DNA from 2 places in the Oceanobacillus sp. B139/18 genome. Region 2 is predicted to be linked to the other one. Evidence: a T-box and tRNA genes for the amino acid it is inferred to sense, from the RefSeq annotation. Region 2 holds a T-box; the other holds one or more tRNA genes.
The links. A T-box is a leader RNA that pairs with one kind of tRNA and senses whether it is charged. The one in region 2 lies ahead of ACZSMY_RS03650 (valine--tRNA ligase), so its partner is inferred to be a tRNA-Val.
Positions count from the first base shown of each region.

Region 1: it encodes a tRNA-Val, which carries the amino acid that the T-box ahead of ACZSMY_RS03650 (valine--tRNA ligase) is inferred to sense. The anticodon was not compared.

Region 1 covers NZ_JBVFXI010000001.1:117,817-128,591, reverse strand. Annotated here, with positions in the region: gene ACZSMY_RS00580 (GAF domain-containing protein) at 1-141, shown strand, start outside; gene rpsD (30S ribosomal protein S4) at 535-1,137, shown strand; gene ACZSMY_RS00570 (hypothetical protein) at 1,419-1,610, shown strand; gene ACZSMY_RS00565 (CsbD family protein) at 2,151-2,351, opposite strand; gene ACZSMY_RS00560 (dicarboxylate/amino acid:cation symporter) at 2,491-3,726, opposite strand; tRNA gene ACZSMY_RS00555 (tRNA-Val) at 4,026-4,098, shown strand; gene ACZSMY_RS00550 (ABC transporter ATP-binding protein) at 4,809-6,536, shown strand; gene ACZSMY_RS00545 (ABC transporter ATP-binding protein) at 6,526-8,331, shown strand; gene ACZSMY_RS00540 (alpha/beta hydrolase) at 8,516-9,241, shown strand; gene ACZSMY_RS00535 (YjcG family protein) at 9,331-9,843, shown strand; gene ACZSMY_RS00530 (GNAT family N-acetyltransferase) at 9,850-10,275, shown strand; gene ACZSMY_RS00525 (YetF domain-containing protein) at 10,388-10,775, shown strand, end outside.
Region 2 covers NZ_JBVFXI010000001.1:750,910-761,684, forward strand. Annotated here, with positions in the region: gene hemL (glutamate-1-semialdehyde 2,1-aminomutase) at 1-1,023, shown strand, start outside; gene ACZSMY_RS03630 (GNAT family N-acetyltransferase) at 1,118-1,660, shown strand; gene spoVID (stage VI sporulation protein D) at 1,811-3,058, shown strand; gene ysxE (spore coat protein YsxE) at 3,213-4,211, shown strand; gene ACZSMY_RS03645 (hypothetical protein) at 4,208-4,396, opposite strand; T-box leader at 4,597-4,842, shown strand; gene ACZSMY_RS03650 (valine--tRNA ligase) at 4,896-7,541, shown strand; gene ACZSMY_RS03655 (ATP-grasp domain-containing protein) at 7,566-8,414, opposite strand; gene ACZSMY_RS03660 (RimK family alpha-L-glutamate ligase) at 8,411-9,307, opposite strand; gene ACZSMY_RS03665 (bifunctional folylpolyglutamate synthase/dihydrofolate synthase) at 9,513-10,769, shown strand.

The sequences.
Region 1 (10,775 bases), 630 kb from region 2:
TCCGAAATTGTTATTCCTATTTCCCGCAATAAGGAAATTATCGGTGTTTTGGATATCGACAGTCCGATTTATGACAGATTCGATGCAATCGATCAAGATAATTTAGAAAAATTTGTTGCACAGCTTGAGAAACATTTATAAACGTCCTTTTTCACTATAAATGGTAACTGTAGATATATTCATTATAACGGATTCGAATGCATAATAAATCATTTTTGCTCTTAGAGAAAAAAATATTCTAACTTAACATTTTGTTAATTTCACTCTAATTTAGCCTGATTTATTTAACTCTATGTTAATTTTATGTTGACAAGCGTATATGTAAATTATATACTATAATTTGTGTAAAATAATAAAGTGGCCTAAGTGAGTCGACGCTTGCACTCATTTTGTTCCTTTGTAAGTTTCAGCTTATAAAGGTGTATCGTGTAACTCTCTGCTGCTGGAGCGATGGTACATGAAAACATAATGAACAACGGAACGATCACGCGCGTTTTATTTTATGCAAATAAAACATAAAGGAGGAAATGTCCTATGTCACGTTATACTGGATCAGTATGGAAGAAATCACGTCGTCTTGGCATTTCATTAACTGGAACTGGTAAGGAATTAGATAAACGCCCTTACGCTCCTGGTCAACATGGACCGAACTCACGCAGAAAACTATCTGAATACGGCTTGCAAATGCAAGAGAAGCAAAAACTACGCTTCATGTACGGATTGAACGAACGTCAATTCCGTAACCTGTTCAATAAAGCTGGTAACATGAAAGGTATCCATGGTGAAAACTTCATGATTCTTCTTGAATCTCGTCTTGATAACCTTGTTTACCGTTTAGGTCTTGCTCGCACACGTAAACAAGCTCGCCAATTGGTTAACCATGGTCACGTTACAGTAGATGGCGTTCGCGTAGATATCCCATCTTACTCTGTAAAACCAGGTCAAGCAATTGCTCTTCGTGAAAAATCTCAAAAACTAGATATCGTTACAGAAGCGATTGAAGTGAACAACTTCGTACCAGAATATACTACTTTTGATGCGGAGAAAAAAGAAGGTACGTATGCTCGTTTCCCTGAGCGTTCTGAACTTCCAGCTGAGATTAACGAACAGCTTATTGTTGAATTCTACTCTCGTTAATCGGGTTGAACTGAATTTAAATACAAGAAAAGCCTTGGAAATGTTGTTAAATCAATGTTTCAAGGCTTTTTTTATATACATTTTGCAATAGGTTGAAGAACTGTGTTTTCGGTGGCTTTTTAGTTAGAAAAAATGCGTGAGCAGGAAGCTTAACCTTTCAATATGAGGGCTTTTTTATTTAAAAAGTCCTTATTGATTGTTTAATATATAGATAGATTGGCAATACTGGTTTTTAAACATGAGAAAGAATAATACGTTTAATAACTTGGAGGGATTTTAAAATGGAAGCATTTGATATTTATACGAACGGGGCGCAACATACAGTAGTCGCTAATTCTCAAAAAGAAGCTAATGAATATTTTAAAAATATTTCCAGAAAGAAAATCATCTATTCTGAGCCTGTGGCTGGACCAGGAATAATTAGTTGGTCAATTCGCGACACTTCAGAGTTTAATAACATGGAAAAACAGTAAATTTAATTGATAAGGCCTCTCACGCTCTGTGAAGGGCTATTTTTATAAAATGAAAATTATTTTATTAATCTTAAGAACCACAATCTGGTTCAGGTTAATCAGTTTGGAGTAACCATGAATGCAGTTTCGCCTGCTTTTTCGGCGGGTTTTAGAAAAACCAAGAACACCGCTTGGTCTTTAAATCACAGGTGTCCTCGCCGAAGCGATGTCCGGATGTCCGCTACGGGAAGTCGCTTTCCGCGGGCAACGTTCAGCCTCACGGTAAGAAAACCGCTTCCTGCTCAGGTCTACCTGTTGCTTTTTCCGTTGGAGCGGCTATATTCAGCATTTTTTATATACTTTCTTACTCTTTACAAAATGACCATTCAAACCTTGCTATATCAAGGCTGTTATATTCCATTCATTTCTACTCTCATTAATAGCGTGAAGCCTGTTCAAAAAACCCCAGATTCCTTGCTTATCAAGGTATCTGGGGTTTTTATATTTAGGCAAAAGCCGACCTAACGATTTTCAAAATGTTATTGCCGTTAAAACAGCCTTTTATTTTGTATCATTTTCATTCGAACTGTTCAGCTCATCTTTTATTTCGCCTTTTTTATCTTTTGCGGCGCCCTTTGCTTTATCAGCTTTTCCTTCCGCTTGCTTTTTCGGGTTATCTGTTGCTTTGCCGTACGCTTCTTTTGCTTCACCTTTTATTTTATCTCCTGCACCTTTAATTTTATCTTTAAAACCATCACTCATGTTAATATACCTCCTACGAAATCTAACAATTTATTTATATTATTTGTGTTCCACGAATAATATATTTCTAAACTAAATAATTTAAAAAAGGTGCTGTGCCCCAAACTTACCGGGACACAGCACCTTTGCATTTTATAAATTAAGTCCTGGCGGCATCTGCTTTCTCCATCCAGTCTTTCCCTTCGATATGTCTTGCCACAACCATACTCGACACCGTATCACCAGTAGAATTCACCATTGTAGCCGGCGGGTCAACAACCACTCCGATAGCTGTGATGATTGGCAGGGCCTCAATCGGAAAGCCATACAATGTGATAATCATTAACTCCCCTGTAAAGCCGCCTCCCGGAATTCCACTCATCACGATACCAGATAATAAACAAATACCAATGGCAGTTAAAAATGTATCGATTCCAGTGAAATCCTGATTAAATACCCCAAAGATAAAGGCGATTTTTAACATAGCAGATAAACAGGAACCATCCATATGAATGGTGGCTCCAAGCGGCATAATGGTCTCACGAATATCTTTCGGAACACCAATCCGTTCTGCCGCCTGCAGGTTAACCGGGATTGTTGCAACACTGCTTCCAGTCCCCAGTGAGGTTGCAGCCGGTCCAAGTATATTTTTCCAAAAGCGGCTGACTCCTTTTTTTCCGCCAGCAAGGAAGGCATATAATGTAAAACCAATCGCAAAATACAATACAGCCACAGGGTAATAGACAATCACTGCCCTGGCATAATCACCAATCAACGCTGTACCAAATTCCCCTACTAAGGATGCAAAGTACGCGCCGAGCCCAATCGGAGCATAATACATAATGAGTTTAATTAACTTCATAAACACATCGGAAGCACTCGTTAGCAATCTTCCAAACGGTCTCCCCTTCTCTCCTGCCAATCCAGTTGCAACACCGACCAGGATGGACATCACAATAAGGGCCATCATATTATCTCTTGAAAATAAATCAACAAAATCAGGTACTGTAAATGTATTGACTAATTGATCCCCTAAACTCTGTTCTTCTATATTTTCAGGAGTGCTTAAAGGGATATCGACACCTGAGCCCGGCTGGAATATAACAGTAGCAATAAGCATCACTACAGAAGCAATCACCCCGGTTACGACAAATACGGTAATCATCGACCCCATGATTTTCCCAAGCCGCTTCATGCTATCCATGCCGGCAATCGCTGACGAAATAGAGAAAAATACAAGCGGGATAACAATCATAAATAATAAATTAATAAATAAATCCCCAAAAGGTTTGATCACAGTTGCATCATCTCCAAAAATCAATCCAATTATCGCTCCAATAATAATAGAAGCTAAAAGAATAAGTGGAAATCGATAGGCTTTTAATTTTTCTAGCATTTTATATTTCCTCTCTCTTTCAAATTAAATATAATGTAATCTATTTCATTTTACAGGAAGGAAGAATTGAAGGAAAGTTATTAAATATTCTTATGATTTTAAATTTATCTATTCCTAAGATGTATTGTCCCTCATTTATTCCACTTTAACAGGCGGACAAAAGCATAGAGAATAGTCTATTAAAATAAAGCAGTCATCAAAAACTCATTTTTCGATGCGATTCAATTAGAACGAAATAAATATTTATTAGCTTGTCTTCTGCTTCATTTGGCTGTATAATATAATTTGTACTTACATACGATTCCGTAGCTCAGCTGGGAGAGCGCCACCTTGACAGGGTGGAAGTCGTTGGTTCGAGTCCAATCGGAATCATTCATTAATAAATAGCGACTTCTAACCATTTAGGAGTTGCTATTTTTATTTTTACTCATGCTCGTTTTCCTTTTTACATACTATCTATATAAATTGAAGTAAGAAATTACACTTTATTTTTCTTATAAAAACGACGAAATAATGATTGAAAACAGTAACTAGCGACGGTTTTTGATGGGGCGAGTAATCGCAATGGTTTTCGGTGGGGCGAGTAACCGCAGTCCCAGTCCCAGAAGAAAAACACAGAGACTCCTGGTCAGCTAAGAACGGTCACGTCCTGTGACCAACGACCGACACTAGGACGTCCTGTCCGTCGTGGGAAAGCGCGGAGGGAAGACCCCGCAGAAAAAAAGCGAACTTCTTTTTTTCTGCGGGGCATAAGTGCGACTTTGCTTCTGTCTGCGCCTGACGGCTTGCCAATCAGCAAGTCTTCTTTAAAGGAGATGAGCTCGGGGCCCACGGAAAGCGGAGTGTTTTTCTGGGGTTGCGATTACTCACCCCATGAAACCCGTTGTAGCGGTAGCTATTAATTTCAATTTATATAGTTATTATTGTAGATTTTACAGGGTTATAACTCCCCCCCATCATCACTTCGTAAACCGAACCAAATACTGGCTTATTTATCACCATTCATTCTATAATATAGTAAACAATTTATTTCCATTTTAATTTCTGAATACTTTTACTCTTTTAGTTGGCGGGTGGTTGATTTGCGAAAGGTGTTTTCCTATTTAAGACCTTATACATTTCCTTCAATAATTGCATTCTCATTAATGCTTATCGAGCTTACAGTAGAGCTGTTGCTTCCCCTCTTCTTGGGACTGATGATTAATCAAGGGGTAGTAAATCAGGATATCCAAAATATTGCATTTTGGGGTTCGATTATGATTGGCCTGGCTCTTTTATCCTTTCTTGCAGGCGTTCTAAATTCTTTTCTGTCCTCTCATGTCAGCTTTTCCTATGCTTATGATTTGCGGGAGGAACTATTTTCCAAAATTCAGAGCTTCACCTATGCAAAATTAAATAAATACCCTACATCTTCTCTGGTTACGCGGTTTACAAATGATATCCGCCAGATTCAGAATACCGTTTTCATGGTGCTTCGTATTATGGCAAAAGCACCATTGACTGTCCTTGGCGGTGTTATCATGGCTTTTGTAGTCAATGCGCAGCTGGCATTGATTTTTTTAGTCACTGTGCCGCTTCTCATTTTATTTCTTTTATGGATATTAAAAATTTCAAGCAAATTATTTAAACAGGTACAGAGCAATGTAGACGATGTCAATCGTGTCATGCAGGAAAACCTTGCCGGTATGAGACTCATCAAAGCCTTTACCCGCCGCAGCACAGAAGAAAACCGATTTGATGACGCCAACCGGACACTTGCTGTGACGACCCGAAAATCCTTTCGAATTGTGGAATCATCCGGTCCCGTTTTATTGTTTGTTATGAATTTAAGTTTAATTTTTATTATCTGGTTCGGAAGCATCCAAACTGTTAACGGGCAGGCAAATATTGGTGAAGTTGTTACGATGATCAATTATGCGCTTCGTGTAGCGATGGCCATTTCTATGTTTTCTTTTATTATCATGATACTTTCCAGAACAAAGGCGTCTGCCGAGCGAATCAGCGAGGTGCTCACAGAGGAAGATGGAGAACAAGAGGAGTTAAAACAGGCGGTTTTTTCTTTGTCGAAAGGCCGCCTCGTATTTGAGAATGTCTCTTTCCGTTATCCGGACGCATTTAAGGAAACACTATCAGATATTTCATTCTCCGTAAATGCTGGTGAACGACTGGCGATTATCGGAGCAACAGGGTCCGGGAAGACTTCTTTATTCCAGTTGATACCCCGCCTTTACGAGCCTTCTAAAGGAAATATTTACGTAGATGATATACTTTTAACGGACTATTCCTTCAAGGCTTTACGGGATGGTATCGGTTACGTTCCGCAGACACCGCTTTTATTTACCGGCTCTATTTTTGATAATATCGCTTTTGGAAAAAAAGACGCAACAATGGATGAAGTGATTCAAGCAGCGAAGGATGCACAAATCCATGATACGATTCAACAGCTGGAACATCAATATGAAACCCGAGTCGGTCAGAAAGGAGTAAATCTCTCTGGCGGACAAAAACAACGCATCTCTATTGCCCGCGCCCTTATTCGCAAGCCGGAGATGTTAATGCTCGATGACAGTACAAGTGCACTTGATTTAGCTACTGAAGCACGTTTTCTGCAAGCGTTGAATTATTATCCGTATACAGTTCTTCTAATCACACAAAAAATAGCTACTGCTAAAACGTCCGACCGGATACTTCTGCTAGACCAAGGAAAAATTCTGGATATCGGTACGCATAATGAGCTGCTCGACCGCTCTGAATTATACCGGGCTGTCGCAGAATCACAGCAGGAAAAGGAGGTTCTCCATGCGAAATAATTCTTTAAAAGCTGCTTTTCAATATAAACGAATTGATGTATCAACTGTGGATACAGGTGCTTCAAAAAAAGCAGAAAACATGGGAGCTGTCTTAAAACGGATCTGGAACTATTTAAAAATGGAAAAAGGGAAATTATTTCTTGTTATTTTCATGGTCGTTATCAGTTCATTATTTGCTCTATTGGGTCCCTTTCTAGTCGGAATGTCTATTGACCATTTTATTGCAGTCGGGCAGCTAAACGGACTTGGTCTGCTGCTTTTAGGATTGGTTATCGTCTACATGATCCATTCCTTATCGCTCTTTCTTCAAAACTATTGGATGGTAGATATTGCACAACAAACCGTATATACGCTGAGAAAAAATTTATTTGAACAATTTCACCGCCTCCCTATCTCCTACTTTGACCAGCGTCAGCATGGGGAGTTGATGAGCCGGCTAACCAATGATATCGATAATATCAATAACACCCTGAACCAATCAGTGATTCAAATTTTCGCCAGTGTGCTTACTTTAATCGGTACAGTCAGTATTATGCTCTATCTGAGTCCTATCCTGACAGTTGTTACGATGTCGATTATTCCAGCCATGTTTTTCGCGATGCGCTGGATTACCAGAAGAACCGGACCTCTTTATAAATTACAGCAGCGGGATTTGGGAGATGTTAATGGCTATGTAGAAGAAATCGTTTCCGGTCAGCATGTTGGGAAGACGTATTCACAGGAGGATTATGTAAAAGACCAGTTTGAGCGAAGAAATAAATCCTTGCAGAATACTGGTTTTTGGGCTTTGACCATCTCAGGGTTCATCCCAAAAATCATGAATACCTTGAATTTTTTAAGCTTTGCGATGATCGCCTTTGTCGGCGGTGTGCTAGTTATCACGTCAAACGGAGCACTGGTTACTGTCGGAACGATTGTTATCTTTACTGAATATGCCCGACAATTCACCAGACCTTTAAATGAATTATCAAACCAATTCAACTTGCTGCTATCCGCTATCGCGGGTGCAGAAAGAGTATTTCAGGTAATGGATGAAACCCAAGAGGAAGTTGACGAGGACGGGGCAATAGAGCTTCCAGATACAAAGGGACATCTTGTTTTTGGCCATGTCGGCTTCGGTTACGAATCAGCAGACATTCTAAATGATATCAGCTTGGAAGCAATGCCCGGAGAAACAATTGCATTTGTAGGCCACACCGGCGCCGGGAAAACTACCATTATTAATCTGATTTCCCGTTTTTATAATTATGATAGCGGACAGATTACATTGGATGGTATCGATATTAAAAAAATAAAACGGACCAGCCTGCGAAAGCATATGGCTTTTGTTTTACAGGATACATTCTTATTTCACGGAACGATTCGGGAAAACATCCGTTACGGCAACTTAGATGCGACGGATAAAGAAGTAGAACAGGCTGCGAAGAATGCGAATGCTCATGACTTTATCATGTCTTTGCAGGATAGATACGACACCGTGTTGGATCAGGACGGAAGCGGCATTAGTCAGGGACAAAAACAGCTGTTGACCATCGCCCGCGCATTATTAGCAAATCCGAAAATTTTAATCCTTGATGAGGCGACCAGTAATATTGACACCGTAACAGAGCTGCACATTCAAGAAGCATTAAAACGCCTGATGAAGGATTGCACAAGTTTTGTTGTCGCCCATAGACTCAATACGATTCGGGAGGCAGATAAAATTATCATGCTGGAAGATGGAAATATCATGGAGCAGGGCAGCCACGAGGAGCTTATGAAACGGAAAGGGAAATATTATCATCTTTATCAATAAAATGAGACTTTATTCAGCCGATTTTTGCTTTTCTTACTAAATATCAGTTGAATGAATCAGGGTGTTACACTGCGATAGAATAAACTGCAAAAGGACGTTCAAGTGACAGCACCATTACACAATGATAAACTATTTCTATACGATAAAAACATATTATTCATTATAAAAAATGGAGGTGGGAAGCTTGCGCAGGAAAGGAAAAATGATTGAAAAAGAAATAAACAGCTCCTTTTTAGGAGAAACGATGACATTACAGATTTATCATCCTGAAGTCTTCTCTACAGCGTATAAATATGAAATCTGCATCATGCAGGATGGAAAGGATTACTTTCAGATGGGACGAATCGCTACATTAAGCGACAAGCTTCATGATGAAAAAGAAATGCATAATGTGATTTTTGTGGGAATTCATTACAAAGATAAATATGACCGCAGAGAAAAATATCACCCGTCCGGCGAGCAGAATGAAGCATACACAGATTTTCTCATCCAGGAAGTCGTGCCATATTTAGATGAACTGATTCCGGCAAATCACCAGGAAAAATCACGTTCTATTATTGGCGATTCTCTGGCAGGAACATTGGCATTGATGACCGCAATGAAATATCCGGACCTATTTGATAAAGCAGGAATACAGTCCCCTTACGTGGATGATAAGGTGTTAGCTCATGTGGAGCAGGCAAAGCCCCTGTCCACACTGGATATTTATCACACCATCGGTACAGAGGAAACAGAAGTAAAAATGAGCGACGGGAATACAGCTGACTTTGTAGAACCGAACCGCAAATTAAATCAGACATTGGAAAATGCTGGAGCAGCATATACCTATCATGAATTAGAGGATGGTATCCATACATGGAAGTATTGGCAAAATGATATGCGCCGCCTGCTCACAACTTTATTTGATTAAAATTTCTATTTTCCATTTCTTTTGCTATACTTATGTAAATACAGATTATTTATAGCTGATAATAATTTATATACTAGGAGGTTGTATGAATGAAATATGGAATCGCTATTTTCCCTTCAAAAAACGTACAGGATCAAGCAAATGCATTAAGAAAGCGTTACGACCCAAGGTACGCGTTAATCCCTCCGCATATTACATTAAAGTACCCGTTTGAAACAGATCCGGAGCAGATTGATGACGTGGTTCAGGAGCTCCATAAAATTGCGGGCAGCGTAGACCCTTTTTATATTCATATCAATAAGGTAAGTACCTTTGAACCGATAACAAATACCATTTATTTAAAAGTTGAACCAATCGAACAGTTACAAACGCTCAATGAACACCTGCAGCAAGGAATTCTTGAGAATAACCAAAAACATTCTTTTGTACCGCATATTACAATTGCCCAGGATTTGGAGCATGATGAATTCTCAGATATTGTAGGAAGATTAAAAATGGAAGGTTTTGCAATCAAGGATTATATTGACCGATTCCAGCTGTTATACGAATTAGATAACGGTTCTTGGACGGTATATGAAACATTTTTATTAGGAAAGGAATAAACACGCATGCTCGTAAAAACCGCACGGACACCGGAAGAATTACAAGATGTCTATCACATTCGAAATAACGTATTTGTTAAAGAACAAAACGTGCCGCCGGAAGAAGAAATCGATGAATTTGATAATACAGCTACGCATTTTATCGCTTATGATAAAGAAACCCCTGTTGCGGCCGCCCGTCTGCGCTTCACAGAAGACGGTTACGGCAAATTAGAGCGTATCTGCGTGCTCAAATCTCAGCGAGGGAAGGCTATCGGCAAGAAATTAATGCAAAAAATGGAGGAAGAAATTACAAATCAGGATTTTCATAAAGCCAAATTAAACGCACAGACACATGCGCAGCTTTTTTACCAAAAGCTTGGCTATGAAGTGACATCTGGAGAATTTATGGATGCAGGCATTCCTCATGTCACCATGGTTAAAGAATTGTAATTTTATAATATAGAGGCTCTTATCTCTGGCAGATAAGGGTCTTTTTTAATACATTTTTTCTCTGCTTTTGTACACACTATAAAATACTGTGTACATTAAAGGAGCGTATGATATGTCTAGTTATATGAGTATGTTTACAGAAGTTATCTTTGGTTTTTTCGCATTATTTTTAATCACAAAATTATTAGGCAAAACACAGATTTCTCAGATTACTCCATTTGATTTTATTTCCGCATTGCTCTTGGGAGAATTAGTCGGGAATGCTTTATTTGATCCTAATGCCGGGATACCGGAAATAGCATTCGTCGTAGCTCTATATGCTATTCTCATGTATATTATCGAAATCGTATCACAAAAGTATAAGCGGACCAGACATCTGCTTGAAGGAAGTCCAACCATTATAATCCATCGCGGCAAACTTGTCCGGGATATGATGAAAAAAACCAAGCTGGATATTAATCAGCTGCAGCACCTTTTAAGAGAAAAAGATGTGTTCTCTA
Region 2 (10,775 bases):
GCACCTTCATTATTAGAAAATCAGCTGGCTAAGCTCGTTATTGACCGTGTTCCATCGATTGAAATGGTTCGGATGGTCAACTCTGGGACAGAAGCAACGATGAGTGCGATTCGTCTGGCGCGGGGTTATACAAACCGGGATTTGATTATTAAATTTGAAGGAAGCTATCATGGCCATGGGGATTCCCTGCTGATTAAAGCCGGCTCTGGTGTTGCAACACTTGGTCTTCCAGACAGCCCGGGGGTACCAGAAAATATCGCTAAGAATACCATTACCGTTCCTTATAATGATGTAGAGAGCTTAAAGCTTGCTTTTGAGCATTATGGTGATAAAATCGCAGCGGTGATTATGGAGCCTGTATGTGGAAATATGGGAGTCGTGCCTCCAAAAGAAGGCTTCTTACAGGCTGTACGCGATATTACCGAGCAAAATGGTTCGTTGCTTATCTTTGATGAGGTAATGTCAGGCTTCCGCGTCGGTTATTACAGTGCGCAGGGACATTTTGATGTTACGCCTGATTTAACCTGTCTGGGTAAAGTCATCGGCGGCGGTCTTCCTGTCGGCGCATACGGCGGAAAACGGGAAATTATCGAACAGATTGCACCGACTGGTCCAATTTATCAAGCCGGTACATTATCCGGTAACCCGTTAGCTATGACAGCGGGCTATGAATCGTTAGCTTCCTTGACAGAAGCGTCTTATGAAGAAATTAATAAGAAAGTAGACCGTCTTACAGAAGGGTTCCGCCAGGCGGCAGACAAATATGATATACCGCTTCATATTAATCGTGCCGGTTCCATGGTCGGTGTATTCTTCACAGATCAGGAAGTCGTTGATTTTGAAACGGCGCAATCCTCTAATTTAGACTACTTTGCGCAATATTACCGTGCGATGATTGAAGAAGGCGTATTTTTACCGCCATCTCAATTTGAAGGATTATTCTTATCTACTGCACATACAGATGAGGATATTGAAAAGACAATTGAAGCGGTGCATACTGCTTTTTCTAAGATTGAAAAATAATGATAAAGAGAAAATAAAAGAGAAATCCATGCGGGTTTCTCTTTTTTACTGACAGAATATTACTTTCTCAAATTCAAGTGGAGGTCATACAAAGATGCTGTTTCAAAATAATAAGCTAACTGTTCGTGAATTAACAAAAGAGGATAATTATTTACTGGCAAAGTGGCTTTCCGATCCGGCAGTTCTTCAATTTTACGATGGGAGAGATAATCCATTTGATTTAGAAAAAGTGAATGAAAAATTTTATCCGCTTCAAGACAATGTAGTCAGATGTATCATAGCTTTTGATAATATTGAAATCGGTTATATTCAATATTATCTATTAAATGTAGACACGAGAAAAAAGTATGGTTATTTAAATGATAATAATGTTATTTATGGAATAGACCAATTTATAGGAGAAACGCAATACTGGGATAGAGGTATTGGCAAACTCCTGATCCAGTCTATGGTTGCTTATTTAATGAATACGAAACATGTAAATAAAGTCGTCATGGACCCCCAAGCCTGGAATAAAAGAGCGATTCGCTGTTACGAGAAAAGTGGTTTTAAGAAAATAAAATTACTTCCTTGCCATGAACTGCACGAGGGCGAGTATCGGGATTGCTGGTTAATGGAATACCCGGAAACAGAGTGATTTCTTGAAGCGCGTTTAACATAAACGATACCCCTGCTTTTCTTGTTTGCTTTAAACCAATCTTCCTCCTTAGCATATTCCAATGTTTCTTATCATATAAATGATAACGAATGATTCGCATCTGGACTGTTTGCGAGAGGAGGAATACATTTGTCAGTAGATTCTAATTCATTTGTTTTTGAACTGGAAGAATCACTGTTTTTTGAAAAAGGACAGGAAGTAGAAGAGCTCAGAGGAATTTCCATTGAACCAGAAATAACAATCGAATCATTAGATAACTATATTTCTATCCATGGCAATCTTGAACTGCAGGGAGAATATCAAAAAGTAAATGGTGAAGAAGAAGGAGAAGAGATTTTTGACTTTGATCAAATTCAGGCTAAGCGTTATGTCGAAAGTATTAGAGAGGTAAATGGACTGTATGTATTCACCCATAAATTTCCTGTAGATATATCTGTGCCGCCTCATCGGGTGAATAAAATAGAAGATGTCACGGTACAAATTGAATCCTTTGATTATGATTTATTAGGTGCAGATAGTTTAAAAATTACTGCTGCAGTTGAGATTCAAGGGATTTTACAGGATGAAGCATATCGTCCGTCAGAAGAAAATTGGGAAACAGCAGAAGCGGATCAAGAACAGGTAGGAGATACATTTTCCTTCGAAATAGAACTTCCGGAAGAAGCATTGACCCGCAATGAACAAACGATATCGGAAAATCAGCAAAAATTAGAAGAACTGCTAGCGTCAGAAGAAGAAATTAAACCGGAAGTTGAACCGATATTGGAAGAAAGCCCCCCGGAAGAAGCATTAATTCGTAATGAGCAAGCGATATCGAAGGATCAGAAAAAAATGGAAGAACTATTAACATTGGAAGAAAGCTATTCAGAAGAGGAGCCAGAAGATGACCCGGATCGATGGAAAGTAAAGTCACAGCCTCTTTCTGAATATTTCGAGTCTCTTTCGAAAGGAAAGGCTTCAGAGGATGAGTCGGAAGAAGAAGAGCAGGTGGAAGAGGTATTAGAGGCTGAGGAAGATATGGAGATGACAGGGGAGGAGCCAGGCTGGGATGTCGCTGATGAATCCGAGGTGATTGATTATATAGAAGATACCTTCTATCCAGATACACCCAGGGAGGAAGAAATACTGGTGGCTGAAGAACCGAAAAAAGAGGAGGAACGAACAGAAAGCGAATCGTTACTATCTCAGATTTTCCGCGAAGCAGACGAGGATCATTATGCCAAAATGCGTCTGTGCATTGTTCAGGAGAATGATACGATCGATACCATAGCAGAACGGTTTGCAATCAGCCCGCTGCAATTAATCAAGCATAATCAATTAGAAGAAGAATTAGAAGTAAATGAAGGACAGCTGCTTTATATTCCGTCTAAACAATAAATAAAGACTCTGCACAAATAATGAATAAGATTATTTGTGCCGGAGTTTTACATAATCTATGTTTTTAATTATTTTATGCAGGTTAATATTCAGATGTAATGCAGATTTGATATACACGAGCAATTTCAAGTTTACAAATAAGGGGTGACATGTGGTGAATATATGGAAGAAGGTCCTGGAAGCATATCATATCTATCCCGTCAGTATTGAAAAACAGACAGAGCGTGTTGTAAAAGTATTTGACGGTATGCAGGAATATGCTTTGAAGCGCAGTTTTTTAACAGAACAGACGATGGAGAATTGGCAGCATGTCTACCGTATTGCTCGTGAAAAAAATGTGACAGAGATTTTACCTGTGTATTTAACCCGGGACAATGCATTTTTTCATAAGGAGGAAAATTTTTACTATTATTTAACACCTTGGATTGACTCTCCGGAGGTCACAGATTCCGCGTATAACATTGAGCGAACATTGCAGACACTTGCACAAATTCATAAAAAGACAAGGCAGACCAGCCGTATTAAATCTGATCGTCTCAAAGAATCCTTTCAAGGGTTTTCAAGCTTTTGTAAACAATCCTTAGATCAGCTCCATGCCCGTGTCACCGATTATGAAAGCAGAAAATATATGTCGCCGTTTGAGCTGCTTTATTGCACGCATTATAAAGGGGTTTGCCATGCTGTAGGGCTGCTGCAAGATAAACTGTATCAAATCTATGGAGAGGAAGAAACGGAGATTTTATGGTCTTCCAGCTTATGTCATCAGCGAGTCGACGATACGCATTCAAAGGGGGGCTATTTAATTAATTGGGAATCAGGAGGATTCGAGCATCCGGCACGTGATTTATCACATTATTTCCGGGGCTTGACAGGAGCTTATAACCAGCCTGAGGAAACAATACAGCAGGCATTTACGGTCTATCAAAAAACAAATCATCTGACTGTAAAGGAAATGCATCTTGTTTCTGTCTATTTGTTAAATCCATCATTCTATTTAAGTGTACTTAAGAATTATACAGACCGCCGCACAAAGAAATCGATGGTTAATCAGGTCAAAGAGCTGCAGCAGCAATTCCGCCGTTTAGAATTTGGGATGAATTGGGTGGAGTTTATTCAAGAAACATATGAGTCCAAAGAAGAACAGCCAGACTAAATCCATTGCATGTAAAAAGAAAGGGCAAGGCCAATTAGTACAGCTAGTATTAAAATATCAAATGCTGTTGGTATTAAAAGCGTTCGGATAATCTGAAAGACCAGAATTGGTGTGACGCAGGCTTCTACAACGAAAATACATTTTCTGGCCCAAAGCGGTATACGATAACGATAATAACGGGACATTTATTTCCCTCCTTTTTTGAATGAAGTGTGACTTCAGGAATGATATATAATATGTTATGTATAAATGCTCGAAAAGTGTGTCAATAATATAGATACACTTTTTAATGAACTGGGAACAAGCCTATTTATCGGTAAATATATGAAAATCTAGTTGACGTTCTTAAGCGGAAACGATAAAATAAATGTTACTAAGAAAACATACGAATACGTGGAAGAGAAGTAGTAAAGAGTAAACGCTCTTAGAGAGGGAAATCCTGTGCTGAAAATTTCCCGGGAAGGTTGTTCTTGAAGTCGTCTCTGATGTAGAATCTCTGAAAAATGAAGTAGGAGGTTCCGGTTGTCAGCCGATATCCATGACCTTGAGTGTGCATTAATGAAGCTGCAGCAGCTTTTATTGATCAGCAAACAAAGGTGGTACCACGGAAATATACCTTTTCGTCCTTTATGTATAAGGATGAAAAGGTTTTTTTAGTTGAATGAATGAAGGAGGTTTTTTAACATGTCAGATAAACAAAATCAGCTTCCTCCTAAATATAATCCACAAGAAGTGGAAGCAGGAAGATATCAATTTTGGTTAGATGGGAAGTTTTTTGAAGCAAAAGATGATCCGAAGAAGGAGCCGTATTCCATTGTGATTCCGCCGCCAAATGTAACAGGACGATTGCATTTAGGGCATGCATGGGATACCACGATGCAGGATACAATCACACGTATGAAGCGTATGCAGGGCTATGATGTATTATGGCTTCCTGGAATGGATCATGCGGGGATTGCTACCCAGGCGAAGGTAGAAGCAAAATTAAAAGAATTGGGAACCAGCCGCTATGAGCTTGGACGGGAGAAATTTCTTGAAAAATCCTGGGAGTGGAAAGAGGAATATGCAAGCTTTATCCGCTCGCAGTGGGAGAAGCTTGGACTTGGATTAGACTATTCCCGGGAACGTTTCACGTTAGATGAAGGTTTGTCTGAAGCTGTTCGGGAGGTATTTGTCCGTCTTTACGAAAAAGGATTGATTTATCGCGGCGAATATATTATTAACTGGGATCCCTCCACGAAAACAGCTCTTTCTGATATTGAGGTGATTTATGAAGAGATTCCAGGGAATTTTTATCATATGCGCTACCCGATAAAGGATAGTGATGAAACAATTGAGATTGCGACAACCCGGCCGGAAACTATGCTCGGTGATACGGCGGTTGCGGTGCATCCAAAAGATGAACGCTATCAGCATTTAATCGGAAAAACGGTTATCCTGCCGATTGTAGGAAGAGAAATGCAAATTGTTGCAGATGATTATGTAGATATGGAGCTTGGCTCCGGAGCAGTTAAAATTACACCTGCTCATGATCCGAATGACTTTGAGATTGGGAACCGTCATAATCTAGAGCGTGTGCTTGTGATGAACGAAGATGGCACCATGAATGAAAATGCAGGGAAGTATCAGGGATTAGACCGTTTTGAATGCCGGAAGCAGCTGGTTAAAGACCTGCAAGAGCAGGGTGTGCTCTTTGAAATCGAAGAACGTCCGCATCAGGTCGGGCATTCGGAGAGAAGCGGTGCAGTGGTAGAGCCTTACTTATCTACACAATGGTTTGTAAAAATGGAGCCGTTGGCAGAATCAGCTTTGAAGATGCAGGATTCTGACGCGGAAAAAGTCAACTTTGTACCAGAGCGATTTGAAAAAACATATTTCAACTGGATGGATAATATCCGTGACTGGTGTATTTCCAGACAATTATGGTGGGGGCACCGGATTCCGGCCTGGTACCATAAAGTAACAGGTGAAATTTATGTAGGTAAAGAAACGCCGGAGGATGTTGAAAACTGGGAGCAGGATGAGGATGTATTGGATACATGGTTCTCATCTGCCTTATGGCCGTTCTCTACCATGGGCTGGCCGAATGAAGAATCCGCTGATTTGAAACGTTATTTCCCTACCAATGTTTTGGTAACAGGCTATGATATTATTTTCTTCTGGGTATCCCGGATGATTTTCCAATCAAAGGAATTTATGAATGAACGTCCATTTGAGGATACATTGCTGCATGGCTTAATTCGTGATGCTGAAGGAAGAAAAATGAGTAAATCCCTGGGGAACGGTGTAGACCCGATGGATGTCATTGATAAATACGGTGCCGATTCGCTGCGTTATTTCTTAATGACTGGTTCTACACCTGGTCAGGACCTGCGTTTTCATTGGGAACGAATCGAGTCTACCTGGAATTTTGCCAATAAAGTATGGAATGCCTCCCGTTTTTCTCTGATGAATATGGAAGGGTTCCAGTATGAGGATATTGATTTAACAGGGGACTTAACGGTTGCAGACAGATGGATTTTATCCCGATTGAATGAAACAATTGACCATGTAACGAGAAATGCAGATAAATATGAATTTGGCGAAGCAGGAAGATATCTCTACAACTTTATTTGGGATGAATTCTGTGATTGGTACATTGAAATGGCTAAGCTGGCGCTGTATGGTGAAGATGAAGCCAAGAAAAATACAACCCGTTCTGTATTGGCACATGTATTAGACCAGACGATGCGTATGCTGCATCCGTTTATGCCTTTTATTACAGAGGAGATCTGGCAGCAGCTTCCGCATGAAGGAGCATCTATTACAGTCAGCGAATGGCCAAAAGTAAATCCGGCATTTGATGATAAAAAAGCAGTTTCTGAAATGCAGCGCTTAGTTGCTATTATCAAATCTGTACGTAACAGCCGGGCAGAGGTAGATACACCGATGTCTAAGCAAATTGAGATACTTATCTCCGCAGAAAATGAAGAGCTTGTGCAGGAATTAGAAAAGAATCGGGAGTATTTAGAGCGTTTCTGTAACCCGAGCTCTCTGCAAATTGCAGAAGATATTGCAGCACCGGACAAAGCGATGACCTCTGTTGTGACAGGTGCAGAAATCTTCCTTCCTTTAGAAGGCCTGATTGACTTTGATAAAGAAATCGCACGTTTGGAAAACGAACTCGCTAAATGGAACAAAGAAGTAGAAAGAGTGCAGAAAAAGCTCTCTAACCAAGGCTTTATCAGCAAAGCACCAGAATCCTTAGTGGAAGAAGAAAAACAAAAAGAAAAAGATTATCTGGATAAACAGGCGAAAGTAAAAGCCCGTTTAGCAGAATTAAAACAGTAATTAAAAATGCTATGAGACAATTTCTCATAGCATTTTTTCTTTTATATACGTTACATATTCTTCTAATATATTGATATCGCTGAGTTTGCTCAACGTACGCGAACCAACGGCGTCTTCAATTTCATTAAATATAAATTCTCCATTTTCCGTGAACATAAAATCAATACCGGCAAGGCCGAAATCATAAGCATTTATAATTGTTTGAACGATACTTTTTTCTGTTTCATTTAACGTATACAGAGATGCTGTTCCGCCAAGAGAGTAGTTTGCTCGAAAATCGTTTAAGTTCTCACGTAAAACAGCTGCTATAATCCTTGTACCAATCACGAACACGCGTAAATCCTTGCCCGGCTGAATATGTTGAGAAGACTGAAGTACATAGTCTTCGGTCAGGCTCTGGCGGTATGCTTCCCATTCTTTTTGGCTATGAAGCATCGCAACCTGCTTTCCTCCTTTCCCATTAGCTGTTTTGGCAACAAAAGGGAAGTTAAAAGGCAAGGAGGGAGGGGCCATCTTTCCGGGGAAAAAATAGGTTTCCGGAACAGGAATACCTAGTTGCTGGATAGCGAGATAGCCATATGCTTTATGATTAAATGTTTCTGAGATTATAGAGTGATTAAATACGGTAATTCCCATTTGTTCTAATTGTTTATTGAGCAGAGGTTCCATTGTCCGGATAACTGCGAAATCTGCACAGATTTCTTCTCCATTCGCATAGATAACCTGTTTATTTTGATTTATGCCAATCGATAGATCTTCCCTGATCAATAATCTGAGATAGATGGATTGCTTTTTAGCTTCATCTATAAACCAGTCGATATAGCTTTTATTTCTTATTGAATCTGCTTTCGTATATATCAGCCATCCATTCATCGGGAAAGCTCCTTTTTTATATAAGTTATCATGTAATCAGCGGCGTTGACGCCCGTACACTCATAAAGATTGCGGATATGTGCATTCGCATTTATTTCACAAATCAGCAGTTCACTGTCTTGGCCAAACAATAAATCGACACCGGCAAAATCAGCTCCAATGGCTTTAGCTGCTGCTACAGCCAGCTTTTCTGTATTCTCATTAAGGGGAAAGGGCAGCATTTTGCCTCCATTAGTTACATTTGCCCGAAAATCTACTTCGTTTTGCCGTTCCACAGCAGTTATCGCTTTGTCACCAACTACCTGAACGCGAATATCCCTGCCTCTGCTTTCCTCTATATAACGCTGAAATACGAAGGGGCGCTCGCCAATATTCGAGATAATATCTGTTAAGCTCTGTTGATTGTCGATTAAATGAACCTGTTCACCAAAGGAGCCATATGCTTCTTTCACAATCAGCGGAAATCCAAAATGATTGATTATTTCCTGGATATAGTCGGATGGCAGATTATCTGCATGATATTTTTTAGGAGCAATAACCGTTTCCGGAATAGGAAGCTGATTTCTCATGAGCATTTGATAGGTGTAGATTTTATCGTCGCTGATTTCGATAGCAAGTGAACTATTAAAGACACGAACCCCCAACTGCTCCAGCTGTCTTGCCAGATAAATATCCTTGTCGATAAAAAAAGCAAAATCAGGCAGTTTATTATGGTTTGGTATAGGTGACACCGTTCCATTTTTCGGGCATAATAAAGTTAAAACCGCATCATTTTTTAAACAAATGGTTTTCATTTTTTGTTTTGCAGCGGCTTCTTCAATCATAGTTGCATAATCGATAAATTTATCCGTTGCGATACTTCCATTAATAATAATCCAGCCAGTATAATTCAAAGTTGTACATCCTTTCTGCTAAAGGGTGAAAATTTAGCTATTGGTCAATTTCTCCTGATAACCTTAAGGCAGTCACTGAGGAGATGAAGCGGCCACTTCCCTGTATAAAAAAATTTTTAGCTGTATGTAATATAGCAGGGAAAAGCACAGACGCTTATGCTGTGATAATTAGTATACGATGAAATAGATAAAGGAGGAAAGAAAGATGCGTACCAACATCCATGAATTTTTTGAAAAACGTCAGCAGCTTGGTGTACAGCCTGGACTAGACCGGATAGAAGCATTATTAGAAGCTTTAGATCATCCGGAGAAGAAGTTTACTTCGGTCCACATTGCCGGTACAAACGGAAAAGGGTCCACAGGAGCTTTTTTGCAGGCTGCTTTAAGAGCAAATCGTTATCGGATTGGAACCTTTACATCACCGAGTTTAAACGGTTTAACCGGGTTTATCCTTTACAACGGGGAATTTATTTCAGAAGATGTATTTGCAGAGTTGTTTGAGGAAATAGAACCGGTCATTGAACAAATGGATCGAGAAGGCAAACCGCCAAGCCATTTTGAAATTATGACAGCAATGGCATTTTTATATTTCTCCAGAAATGTTGATATAGCTATTATTGAAGCTGGTATGGGCGGAAGAGACGATACGACCAATGTGATACAACCAGTTTTATCCATTATTACCACGGTTTCCAAGGACCATACTGCTTTTTTGGGAGATACACTTGTGGAAATCGCAGCGCATAAAGCTGGAATTATAAAACCTCATACTCCGATTATAACAGGGGTAGAGGGAGAGGCACTCACTCCAATTGTTAATGAAGCAAATAAAAATAGAGCAGTATTATATCGTTTTGGGATGGACTTTACGATGGAAAATATCCAGATAGATGAATTTGAATGGAAAAACCTTGGCTCACGTTACCGAGTAAAGCTTCGGACAATTGGATTACATCAGCATCATAATGCTTCCGTAGCGATACAGGCGTTAAAAGTGTTAAAAAATCGATTCGGTCATCTGGATATGCACACGTCCATCGAAGCAATCCAAAAAGTGACCATCCCCGGCAGAATGGAAAAGATTCATGATAACCCGTTTATTCTAATAGATGGTGCTCATAACGAAGCAGGAGTAAGAGCTTTTATTAAAACTGTGAGAGCTATTTATCCAAGAAGAAAAGTACATGTACTGTTTGCAGCTTTTAAAGATAAGGATATAGAAGAAATGCAGCGTCTGCTGGCAGATGTCTTTCCAAACTTATATATAACATCGTTTGATCATCCCCGGGCAGCTGCCCTAACCGATTATCCGCTGCAAGATAAGGGAGAGCAGGTCGAGGACTGGCAGGCATGGATGAAAGAAAAAATAAAAACGTCAATGGCACCGATCCTGATAACAGGTTCCTTTCATTTTGTTGATTATATCCGTTCTTTTGTGAAGTCACTTGAAGCGTCTGAATAGAGGGAG